DNA from 4 places in the Pseudohongiella sp. SYSU M77423 genome. Region 3 is predicted to be linked to each of the others. Evidence: predicted binding sites of a transcription regulator. Region 3 holds the regulator's gene; each other region holds the start of a gene.
What was found. Region 3 encodes sigma-54, which starts transcription at its own class of promoters, with help from an activator protein. Its sites were predicted from a motif close to ANTGGCATNNANNTTGCTNT; they were not measured.
Positions count from the first base shown of each region.

Region 1: the regulator sigma-54 is predicted to act here: its motif matches at 1,903-1,922, upstream of flgA (flagellar basal body P-ring formation chaperone FlgA).
Region 2: the regulator sigma-54 is predicted to act here: its motif matches at 1,131-1,150, upstream of fliD (flagellar filament capping protein FliD).
Region 4: the regulator sigma-54 is predicted to act here: its motif matches at 1,735-1,754, upstream of QGM61_RS04020 (flagellar basal body-associated FliL family protein).

Region 1 covers NZ_JARYTH010000006.1:144,956-148,088, forward strand. The annotation lists gene QGM61_RS13650 (flagellar brake protein) at 1-96, opposite strand, end outside; gene QGM61_RS13655 (flagella synthesis protein FlgN) at 114-587, opposite strand; gene flgM (flagellar biosynthesis anti-sigma factor FlgM) at 597-923, opposite strand; gene flgA (flagellar basal body P-ring formation chaperone FlgA) at 1,069-1,821, opposite strand; gene QGM61_RS13670 (chemotaxis protein CheV) at 2,106-3,038, shown strand; gene QGM61_RS13675 (CheR family methyltransferase) at 3,045-3,133, shown strand, end outside.
Region 2 covers NZ_JARYTH010000006.1:164,781-167,913, forward strand. The annotation lists gene QGM61_RS13750 (hypothetical protein) at 1-942, opposite strand, end outside; gene fliD (flagellar filament capping protein FliD) at 1,201-3,133, shown strand, end outside.
Region 3 covers NZ_JARYTH010000005.1:184,850-187,982, forward strand. The annotation lists gene lptB (LPS export ABC transporter ATP-binding protein) at 1-379, shown strand, start outside; gene QGM61_RS12340 (RNA polymerase factor sigma-54) at 510-2,060, shown strand; gene ptsN (PTS IIA-like nitrogen regulatory protein PtsN) at 2,143-2,610, shown strand; gene rapZ (RNase adapter RapZ) at 2,658-3,133, shown strand, end outside.
Region 4 covers NZ_JARYTH010000002.1:48,912-52,044, forward strand. The annotation lists gene QGM61_RS04015 (flagellar hook-length control protein FliK) at 1-1,537, shown strand, start outside; gene QGM61_RS04020 (flagellar basal body-associated FliL family protein) at 1,833-2,351, shown strand; gene fliM (flagellar motor switch protein FliM) at 2,364-3,133, shown strand, end outside.

The sequences.
Region 1 (3,133 bases), on a different contig from region 3:
GAACTGGATATTGATGGGAGAGCGGTCAGCCTGCAATGTCCTGAGCACACTAAAAATATCGCCCGCCGAAGTGTAGTATCGTTCACTGCCTGTCATGGTATGTCCGTTGTTATTCAGGCATTGCCAAGATCGCGTTTGATGGTGCTTGAACCGGTGGTGCCATGGCTATTGTAAACATTCTCCAGCGGTTGGGAACCATGAAGAATCGCCAGTGCACGCTGGGTATTAAGCTTGCTGCGGTGCACGATTATTTTGTTCGTTTCACTCAACTCGCGGCATTGTTGCAGCCGGTGCTCAATTGCATCAAGCAGGTCAACCGCGTGAGAACTGTTCTGTTTGAGCAGTGCTTTAAGCTGGGACAGGCTGGTCTGGCTGGCAGGCAGGCCAGCCTTCTGTAGAAGTTGCCGGCGTCGGAAATCGTTGTTTTCGATGGCACCCAGCAGCGTTTGTTTTTTCTGCAGCAGGCTGTTGAGTTGATCAAGGTCCCGCTTTTCCAGACAACTGCGCTCCGCCTGAAGTACTTCGTACAAGGCATCCAGTTTCTCGCGGTCATCTTGCAGCAGGTGCTGCAGTTCGTTGTCGCTCATGCAGCCCGTTTACAGGTTTTTCTCGAATGCCAGAATCTTGTCAGCAAGCCGGAGGCTGTCAACTGAATAGTTACCGGACTGAATCTTGTCACGCAATTCACTGACACGCGCCGCGTCAGTATCTGGCAGTGCACGAACGCTGCTTTCCAGCGCCTGCAGGTCAGCGGCACGGCTGCTGATCGAAACAGCATCCACTGTCTGGCTTTGAGCTTCGCCCTGAGAGTCGGTACGGCTGTGGCTGGTGTTGGCGCCAGTGGCTGCCTGACCGTCAGTCTGCTTGACAGTTGAGCGACTGTCCGGAGCAGATGAAGAATTGCCGATCGATGAAATAGCCATAATCAAATACCTGTAATTAGCTGTCAGATGCTGTCAGGAGACAGCGTTTAACGAGCTTCTCAAAAAGAGTATTACCTTCCTGACCAATGTAACGGCCGATAAATGTCTAACTTTAGTGTTTTTGATGTGTTTTTGTCGTGTTGCGTCAAAAAACCACCTCTGCCTCGCCCTCAGCGATCACGATGGCCTGTACGACACGTCCCGAGCGGTCATTGCGGACGGGTATCTGCCGCCCCTGCTGACCATCCTGCATCGCCGTGCCAGTATGACGAATGCTGACGCTACCCCGGCTTGCCGTGAGGACTACGGTGTCGCCGCGCCTGACCAGCGTCGGGGCCTCTAATATGTCCAGCGTCAAGGCATCGCCCGGGCGCAATGAACGTCGCAATACCTGTCCAACTACAGACTCAGTCGATTCGAGTATCTGGCCGCGAATCTGGCTGACATCCCGCTCTTCCAGCACGACGTCCGGCGGGTTGATGCGCACACCGCGTTCCAGAGCTCTCGAGCTTACAGCGATTTCTCTATAAACCTTTACCTGCGCCGCCACATGGCGCGTCCATGGGGCGTTGTCACTACAACTGACCCTGACGGTCACCCGACCCCCGGTGTTTCCGGAACCCAGCGAGTTGAGACTACTCTCCAGAGGTACCTGACACACTGGAATCTGCAGCCTGGGATCAATGGACGCCATTTCGATTTCTACACGATCGCCCTGATCCGACCAGTTTGACTGTAATGCCTGATAGGCAGCGTCCAGCAGCTGCTGTGCCCCCGATGATGTCTGCGCCAAAGCTGAAACTGGCACCCAAAGCAGCATCAAGGCGGCAAATAAGTGCCGCGCCACTGCGTAAATAGCGGCAGTATGCGAGAAAAAATTAGTGCTAACAAGCTTCATACTGTCAAAACCCTGACGCTTTTTGTCATCGACGGCCTGAAAAGGGCCGTAATTGGTCTGATATTGCTTTCTGGAGTAAAGAAAGCAAAAAACATGCCGCTAAGCATTGCCGGGAAGAGCAGGGCAACCAGCCTGTGTGTGGTTTAACCAGGCCACAGGCATTGTCAGCAGCTTCATGGCGTGTATCAATTTTTGCACTTATGAAACTCGACATCCTGTCGATATAAAGAAAAGACAGGGCTCAGGCCCGCTACATTAGCGAATCTACACCGCAGGAGACTGAGATGGCAGGCGTATTGGACAGTGTTAACCAACGAACCCAGCTGGTTGGCCAGAACCGTCTGGAGCTGTTGATGTTCCGACTCAACGGCAGACAGGTCTACGGCATCAACGTATTCAAAGTCAAAGAGGTGCTGCCTTGCCCACCGCTGAGCGTGCTGCCGCACAGCAGTCATGTGGTGCGCGGCGTTGCTTACGTGCGTGGCCGCACCATTTCCATCATGGATCTTAATGCGGCTACCGGTGGACGTCCGCTGCAGGATGTGGACAAGTGCTTCATTATCATCACTGAATACAACAATTCCGTGCAGGGATTTCTGGTGCAGGGAGTCGACCGTATCGTCAACCTTAACTGGGAGGCCATCTGTTCACCCCCCAAGGGTTCCGGTCGAGCGCACTACCTGACAGCGGTTACCGAGGTGGAAGGCAAGCTGGTCGAGATTCTAGACGTAGAGCGCATCCTGGCCGAAGTATCGCCTGCCACCGTGGGTCTTAGCGATGCCCTGATTGACAGTGGCAAACGCGGAACCGAACTGAATACGGTGCTTATTGTTGATGATTCCAGCGTTGCCCGCGCGCAGATCCGCAAATGCTGCGAAGCGCTGGGTCTGCAGACGGTAGTACTCAATGATGGCAAGCAGGCGCTTAATCATCTGCGTGGTCTGATCAACGAGGGGATCAATCCCATTGATAAGTACATCCTGGTTATTTCCGATATCGAGATGCCGGAGATGGATGGCTACACGCTGACGGCCTCAATCAAGAACCATCCGGACATGGGCAAACTGCATGTCATGTTGCATACATCACTCAGTGGTGTGTTTAACCAGGCCATGGTGGAAAAGGTAGGCGCCGACGATTTTCTGGCTAAATTCCACCCGGATGAGCTTGCCAAGCGAGTTCTGAAGCAACTGGAGCTGCGCCAGCCAGCCGCCTGACACACGATGACGCACGAGTCACCACAGTTCAGTGATGCCGACTACCAGGCTTTCAGGACCTTTCTCAGTCAGGCCTGCGGCATCGTGCTGGGCGA
Region 2 (3,133 bases), on a different contig from region 3:
TTCGTGGCAGGCGTACTCGTACAGCGGGTCATCATACGCAGTCAGCGCCAGTTCACCGGTGAAGCTGGACTCGAACACGGTCGGATCATCCACAGTGAACGAGTAGATGATCTTGCCGTCTGCGACGCGTCTGAAGCGTTCAGTGACTGTCAGGTTTTCTGACGCCCCTCTGAAGCTCTGCCAGGGGTTGAAGTGACGGGTTTCCACAACCAGCGTGTCACCTTCCCAGCGACCGATTGAATCGCCCATCCACTTGTTCAATACGTCAGCATGCGGGTCATGTTCATCCTGTATGGGAATGATGCGCGCATCGTGAACCATCTCCACAACAATCACCACGTAGCCCGGGGACTGCACGATCTGGTAGTGGCTGTTGTACATAACTGGCAGCATGGGTGGCCCGGAGTTGGAGCCGAATGCCAGCAGGCAGCGCTCGCCGACACCGCGTCCCTCAGGGCCGTCAAAGGGATCGGGACCAGTTGCCCGTTCCTCCGCACGCGCAGCCAGAAATTCCTCGGTATAACCGGGCAATTGACCATTGGGTGGATCAATGATGATGGAGGTGCGGTATTCGCCGTCGATAGTCGGCATGAACATACCACGATCCGTCCAGAACAGGTCGTAGTTGCCGACTGGAGGGAGGTCCTCAGCTGGAGGTGGCGGGCGATTTGGGTCCAGCGGCTCATTGTCCTGCTCGACTTCCAGTTGCGCGGCGCGCTCCAGCTGGAAGGCCTCCTCGCGGGTATAGGCACGTCGTTCGCCCAGTTCGCGGGGACGGGTCAGCGGTGTGACAGTGGCGTTTCGCCAGACACCCTGCAAATCAGGTGCGCCATCCCAGGTGCGCGGTACCACATAATCATCTTCCTGCGCCAGGGCGCCGAAGGGCAGCAGTGCAGCACACAAAACCGCAGTGCAGGCGAGGGTGTAGGGTCTATTGAACATAGCTTCTTCTCCTAGGTCGAGCCTGAGATTCTAGCCCTATGTGGATTCAGTCACAATCCCTGACTGTCCTGCCTGACCAGCACATTGACCTGTCAGTTGGCGGCAAGGTTTTGCCGCTACAAAGGTCAAGATTCTCCGCAGCAGGTCGACATAAGTACTGAATCGCCTGTATTGGCGGGCCTGAGGCTGCTGGCGTGAAATTTGCTTTGCAGAGCTCAGGATCAACAAACGCACCGCAATCAAAACGGCTTCATACATATGGCAACAATTCAGTCTCTGGGTATTGGTTCTGGACTGCTTACCAGCGATCTGCTTGAGCAGCTGGTCGAGGCAGAGCGCGCGCCTGCCACGGCACGACTGGATCGTGACCAGGATATTGCGGAAGCCCGTCTGTCGGCATTTGGTGAAGTCAGAAGCATGCTGGCGACCTTCAATACCTCGGTCAAACAGCTCAACAGTGTGTCTGCGTTTAATGCGAGCCAGGCCAATAGCAGCAATGACTCAGTGCTCACCGCAACAGCCAGTAGCGTTGCCGTTGATGGCAACTACAGTATCAATGTTCAAAAGCTGGCTCAGCAACATACCCTGGCAACCCAGAGCTATGAGTCTACCACCGAGGCCATTGGCGTCGGCAGTCTGACATTCCGTTTTGGTACAACCGAGTTTGAAGGGGCCAGTGCCTATCAGGGCTTTACGGTCAACCCAGACAAGCAGTCACGCTCGATCACGATTAACAGCAGCAACAACACGCTCGCTGGCATCCGCGATGCCGTCAACAAGGCCAAGATTGGTGTGCAGGCCACAATTGTTGATGATGGCACCGGGTTTCGCCTGCTGTTTACCTCAACCGACGGTGGCGCCAACAACAGTATGGAGATCACTGCCACCGGGTCTGCATCGCTGGGTGCCTTCAACTACAATCTGGGCAGCCAGGATATGCAGCAGACCCAGCTGGCCCAGGATGCCGAATTTACAGTAAACGGTCTGGCCATCACCCGAAACAGCAATCTGGTGGGTGGCGTCATCCCCGGTGTGACACTGAATCTGAAAGGCGTGTCTGCAGGTCCCGCAAGCCTGACCATCAGCAAAGATCCGTCAGACCTGATGGATAAGGTGCAGGGCGTTGTTGATAGCTACAACGCGCTGAAAACCATGACTGATGTGCTGACCGCCTTTAACCCGGATGCCGGAGAAAACGGCCAGGGCAGCGTGCTTACCGGTGATCGTGGTATTCGCACGATCATGAACCAGGTTAACTCTGCGCTGCGCTCTTTTTCGCTGGGCTCCACCTATGGCTCGCTGGCAGAAGTCGGTGTGACGACCAACCAGTTCAATGACTACATGATGGAGTTTGACCGCTCCGCCTTCCAGGAGGCGTTTCAGGCAGATCCGAAGGCGATTACTGCCCTGTTTGCCACCACTGGCATTCCGAGTGATGAAAACGTCTCCTATGTCTCTGCCAGCAGTGCGACCCAGCCGGGTAGTTACAGCCTGGAAATTACGCGCATGGCAGAGGCCGGACGCTATCAGGGCATAGGCGTATCGGCTCTGGCGGCAGGCAATATCGACATTACTGATGCCAATAACAGCTTCAATATTTTTGTGAACAGCCGAGAAGTCAGTATCGATCTGACCGAGGGTACTTATGCCACGGCAGAACTGTTGGCTGAGGAAATTCAACGGCAGGTAAACAGCAGCAGCGAACTGATCGAGACTGCAAACTCGGTAACCGTGACATACAACAGTGATCAGTCGCGCTTTGAAATGACCTCAAACCGTTTCGGCAGTGAATCGGCTATTCGCATTATCGAGGTTGATTCAGCCACGGCTGCGACCTTGGGGCTCGTCAAAGAGGGGCAGGGGCCTTACCAGGGGCTGGAGCTTGGCTCTCTGGCCACCTCGGATGGGCAAAGCAGCTCGCTTTTTAATACACCTCTGCTGGTAGACAGTGATACCCAGTACAGCCTGACAATCAATGGTGCCACCACTGGTGTGCTGACGCTGCCCGGTGACGCTGGCACACCCGTTACCTATAACACCCCTGACGAATTGACCGCTGCACTTAAGTCACAGATAGACGCGGCGCTTGCCGGGGATGGTATCACGGTCAATGTCGACTACGTTTACAACAGTGATGACGACACGGCCCGACTGGTATTTTCGACGGCCAATGCTGGCGATGAAATCAGTT
Region 3 (3,133 bases):
AAAGCTGGAAAGCCTGATTCAGGAATTCCACATCAATCACATTCGCGACAATAAGGGCATGAGCCTGTCCGGCGGTGAGCGCCGCAGGACTGAAATTGCCCGGGCGCTGGCTACCGACCCACGCTTCATCCTGCTGGATGAGCCATTTGCCGGTGTTGACCCCATATCGGTCAGTGACATCAAGTCCATTATTCAACACCTGAAGGATCGTGGCATCGGTGTGCTGTTGACTGACCACAACGTTCGTGAAACGCTGGACATCTGTGAGAAAGCTTATATTGTCAGCGATGGTGGCATTATTGCCGAGGGTGACGCCCAACAGATACTTGCCAACCAGCGTGTGCGCGATGTGTACCTGGGCAAGAATTTCCAGATCTGACCATCAAATGTCGTGACAAAATCTTGAAAATCCCACTCAATATCGGCATGATGTTTGCTTTAATTAACCGGCCCACATCTGGCCCAGTAATTCACGAGACCGAACCCGTTCTAGCGATGCGCCTGATGTCATGAAGATTTCGCTCCAGCTCAAACTCGGTCAACAGCTGACCATGACCCCCCAGCTGCAACAGGCAATTCGCCTGCTGCAACTGTCGACGCTTGACCTTCAGAACGAGATTCACGAGGCACTGGAATCAAATCCAATGCTGGAGGTAGATGAGTCTCCCGACAGCGATAGCAGCGATAGTTACGAGAACAGCGATAACACTGATAAGGCCAATGGTGCTGATGAAGCAACCGACTCACGCACCTACGAGGAGCGCCAGAACGCCTTCGACGAGGTCACTGCGGCCACACCTTCCAATACCGACAGCGATACTGGCGAAGCCGGCTGGGAGGAACACATTCCCGAGCAGCTTTCTGTGGATACCAACTGGGATGATATTTACCAGACCACCTACTCCACGGGCAGCCCGATGGCAGACACGGATGATTTCGAATCACGTGACTCCGCCTCAGAAACTCTGCAGGACCACCTCAACTGGCAATTGAACCTTACCAACATGTCGGATACCGACCGGCTGATTGGCATGGCAATCATTGATGCCATTGATGCCAACGGCCAGCTGTCGCTGAGCGTTGAGGCCATTCACGAAGGCCTGATGGATGATATCGAAGAGCTGGAAGAGGATGAGGTACTCGCCGTATTGCATCGCATTCAGCAGTTCGACCCGGTGGGGGTCGCCTACCGCGACCTGTCGGAATGCCTTTTGATCCAGTTAAATCAGGTCCCGTCCGAACTCGAGACCGATCCCGTGCGGCACGCCAAGATACTGGTGCGGGACTACCTGGCCCTGTTGGGCAATCGGGACTACGCCCAGATCATGCGGCTCACACGCTTGAAAGAGCCGGAGCTGCGCGATGCGATTGCCATCATCGAAAAACTTAATCCACGTCCGGGCGCCGATATCGCACCATCCAGCGCCACCTACGTTATCCCTGATGTGATTGTCAGCAAAGACACCCGCAGCGGGCGCTGGCGTGTCGAGCTCAATCCGGAAACAGCGCCCAAGCTGCGTATCAACGCCGATTACGCAGCGCTGGTCAAACGTTCCGATAACAGCTCCGACAACAACTATCTGCGCGACAACCTGCAGGAGGCACGCTGGTTCCTCAAGAGCCTGCAAAGTCGTAACGAGACACTGCTGAAAGTAGCCTCGCGCATTGTCGAGCATCAGCAGGGTTTCCTGGAGCAGGGCGAAGAGGCCATGAAACCGCTGGTCCTGCATGACATTGCCGAAGCAGTAGAGATGCATGAATCAACCATCTCCCGGGTAACCACTCAAAAATACATGCACACGCCGCGCGGGATATTCGAGCTCAAGTACTTTTTCTCCAGTCACGTCAGTACCGCTGGCGGAGGCGAATGCTCATCAACCGCGATACGCGCACTGATCAAAAAGCTGGTTGCTGGCGAAAACCCGCGCAAACCACTCAGCGACAGCAAAATCACTCAGTTGCTGGAAGACCAGGGCATTAATGTCGCCCGCCGGACAATCGCCAAATATCGCGAATCCCTGTCCATCCCCCCTTCCAATGAACGCAAGCGGCTGGTCTGACACCTTGCCAGTCCGCTCGGCGCACGTTGCCAGCGCCTGCCCAAGGCACTAGAATGGCGGCTCTGGAAAACAGGACACAGCAATGCAATTAAGCAGCATACTTACCCCGGAACGCGCCCTGTGCAACCTGCCGGGTGTCAGTAAGAAACGATTTCTGACCACGATCAGTGAAACCATCGCAGAAACCACGCCCAACCTGTCGGCTGACGCTATCTACACCGCATTGCTGGCACGTGAGCAGTTGGGCAGCACCGGTATTGGCAATGGTATTGCCATTCCCCACTGTCGCGTTTCCGAATGCACAACAATCACCGGTACCCTGGTAAAGCTGGATGAGGGCATCGATTTCGATGCCGTCGATTCACAACAGGTCGATCTGCTTTTTGTACTGATCGTGCCGGCCGAGGAAACCGATGAACATCTGCGCGTGCTTAGCGCACTGGCACGCCTGTTCCATCAGGATGAATTCTGTCAGGCTCTGCGGGGCGCTCGCAGCAATCAGGAACTGTACGACATCGCCGTACGATTTGATCAGGAACAACAGGCTTAAGCCTGACAGTTGACCCAACGATTCATTGAAGCAGGCTGTGAGACGTCGTGAAACTCTTGATTATCAGTGGTCGCTCCGGCTCGGGAAAAAGTACCGCCCTCAATATGCTCGAGGATCATGGTTATTACTGTATTGATAACCTGCCTGCCAGCCTGCTACAGGCATTTGTGTCGCGCATTTGCCGCGACACACCCGAACTGCCCCGCGTTGCTGTCAGTATTGACGCGCGCAATATTCCTGAAGACCTGAAGAACGTCCCGCAGATCCTGCACGAGCTGCAGCTGTCGGCGCTCAATATTGAAATCATTTTCCTTGATGCCAACAGCCCGACGCTGATCAAGCGATTCAGCGAAAGCCGCCGGCGTCACCCGCTTACCAGCAACACGGTTGGATTGCGCGAGGCCATCATTCAGGAGCGCGAATTGCTGGAGCCCATTTCCGCTATGGCCGGGCTGTCGATCGACACCAGTACAATGTCGGTACATCAGCTGCGTGAAGTCGTTCGTTCACGAATTCTCGAAAA
Region 4 (3,133 bases), on a different contig from region 3:
TTTGCCTCAACAGCTTGCCGCTCTGCTTGCCGGACTGGAACCGTCCGGTTCGGCGAGGTCGATGTCGGCAGCGTTGGGTATACCAGCTCAGAGTTCGCCGGCAACTGCCACATCGGCGACTGACGTCTTGTCATCTGCTGGCGTTGCGACTACTGCCCAGACTTCAGCGCCAGTGCCAGGCCTTAAGCTGAGCCTTGATGCCGTTCAGCCCCGAGGCGAGCAGACAGTTTCTGCTGACGTCAGTAATGCGACAGCCGATAAGGCAGCCCGGATAAGCGAAACGATCTCATCGCAGGCAGCGCTGGCTTCTGCTACCAGCGAAGCGGCGGCGGCAGCCGCAGCCGCACAGACAAATGAAGCGGCAGCATCACTCGCTGACGACAATGCAGGCGCGACGCTTGCAGCTAATCAGGCAGTAAACCTGCAGAATTCACAGCCACAGCCAGCTGCGCCCGATTTGTCCGCAGTCCAGCCCGGTGCGTCGACGCCTGGTGGGGCAGCTGTTAACGCGAAGCTGCAGACTGTCGGCACTGAGGCAAGCAATCAGCTGGCTGCCAACACCACCGTTGCGAGTCAGTCGGTTGGCTCTGAACCTCTGACGGCAGACGATGGTCTGAGCACACCGCAGCTAAGCACCAATACTGAGAAAAGTGCAGCAGCGGCCGCAGCCACTGCGGTGACCGCATCCGTCGATGCAGCGATTCCGGCGGCGCCGCCAGCCGAATCCAGGCGCTCAACCCTGGCTGAGCAGCTTTCGTCGGCCAACAGACGGGGCGCTGATGCCGGAACGACTACACTTGGCTCTGCAACGGCAGGCCCGCTGCAGGCGGCCGCCGGATTCACCGTCAGTGAGCCCATGGCACCCGCAGGCGGGAACTTGAGCCTGGCGATTGAGCAGGTCATGGCTGAGTCGGCGGGGACGGATAGCAATTCACCTGCACGCCAGGAAGCCAGCCTGCTTAAGTCGGCAACCCCGACTGCGCAGGAACTTGCTGCTGAACTGTTTGGTGCGGCTGACCAGCGTCGTGCGAATTCACAGTCCGCCGCGACACTGAGCAATGCTGCGAGCATGGCACCAGCCGCGCGTGGCGCTGACTCCAGTCTGATGCTGCAGGTTGGCAGCTTTGGTCAGGCTGGCTGGGGCGATAACGTTGCGCGGCAGCTGATGGTCATGACTGCCAATGGCATTAACAGTGCGCAGATTCGTCTGGATCCACCAGAGCTCGGTACCCTGACCGTTCGCGTACAGATGGTTGATCAGTCGGCTACCGTGAATTTTGTCAGCCAGCATGCCATGGTGCGCGATGCGCTGGACGCCCAGATTCCGCGACTTCAGGATCTGTTCCGCAACGAAGGAATTGATCTGCTTGATGTGACAGTCTCTGATCAGCAGACGTCTGCACAAGGGGATGGGCATGGACAGGATGGACGTGGTTCGCGACATTCGGGCGGCGAGCTCGACAGCGATCGGGATAGCGCAGAAGCGCTGGCCAATATTCCGGCGCGCAGCCTGCACCTGGTTGATGAACATGTTTAATTGCCATTGAGGTTGGCGGCGGGAGGCGTAAGCACACAGAATCCCGCCGCGACTGCATACTCCAGGATTTTTTTGACGTCACAAAATTGGCGCTTGCTGCGCTGGTATCGTTAATACTTCGTCCTTGGTGCGCCTGCACCATTCGCTATATAATTGAAAACTTTAAACTTACCTTCCACTCCGCAAGCCTGGTTAATACTGGCACAAGGATTGCTTCCCCACTGGTAAACGTGAGCGTCATATCGACGTCACAAGATGACTGTGCGGCAGCAAACCGTTACAAAACGAGGAAAAAATGGCTGACGACGATCTGGAATCCCAGGAAAAGGCGCAAAAGAAAGGCGCCAGAAACAAGCTCATGCTGATCATAATTTTACTGCTGGTGCTGATTGGCGCTGGTGGCGGCGCGGCATGGTTCTTCCTGCTGGCACCGGGTGATGCTGAAACGGCGACAGCAGAGGGCGAAGAGGCAGAGACAGAGGCCGCGCCACTGGAGCCCATGCAGTACCAGAGTCTGGCGCCGCCGTTTGTTGTGAACTTTCCCTACCAGGGTCGCCAACGCTACCTGCAGGCTGAGATCAGTGTGATGAGTCGTGATGCTGCTGCCCTGGAGGCCCTGAGGCTGCACATGCCGGCTGTCAGGCATGCGCTCAACAATCTGTTCAGCGCGCAGTTGATTCTGGTTTTTGAAGATCCGTCGGGCATTGAGGCCCTGCGCGAGCTGGCCACTGCTGAAGTCCGGCAGGTGCTGGAACGTGAGATCGGTCGCCCGGGTATTGAAGAAGTTCTGTTTACCAGCTTTGTAATGCAATAGCTTGTTGGGGATATCCTGATGCAGGATCTGTTATCGCAAGACGAAATTGATGCGCTCCTCCACGGCGTTGATGAAGGCGCTCTGGAAGAGGATTCACTTGATGATCCGGGTACCGTCCGTGCCTATGACCTGACCAGTCAGGACCGGATTGTGCGTGGGCGTATGCCTACGCTGGAAATGATCAACGAGCGTTTTGCCCGCTATACCCGTATCAGCCTGTTCAACCTTCTGCGTCGCTCTGCGGATGTATCGCTGGGCGGTGTGCAGATCACCAAGTTCGGTGAATACCTGCATACGCTGTATGTACCGACCAGTCTGAATCTGGTTAAGTTTCGTCCACTGCGCGGTACTGCGCTGATCGTGCTGGATGCCAAACTGGTTTTCAAACTGGTAGACAACTACTTTGGTGGTGATGGTCGTCACGCCAAGATTGAGGGTCGTGAATTTACTCCGACCGAGCTGCGTGTTGTGCAAATGGTTCTGAACCAGATCTTTGTGGATCTTGGCGAAGCCTGGCGCAATGTCTACAAGCTGGAGTTCGATCACCTGCGCTCTGAAGTCAATCCGTCAATGTCCAACATCGTCAGCCCCAGTGAAGTCGTGGTGGTGAGCAGCTTCCATGTGGAACTGGACGGTGGTGGTGGTGACATCCACATTACCCAGCCTTACTCAATGATCGAACCGATCCGTGAACTGCTGGACGCCGGTATGCAGAGCGACGTCGATGAACACGATGAGCGCTGGGGCAAGGCACTGAAAGAACAGATCAAACATGCCACAGT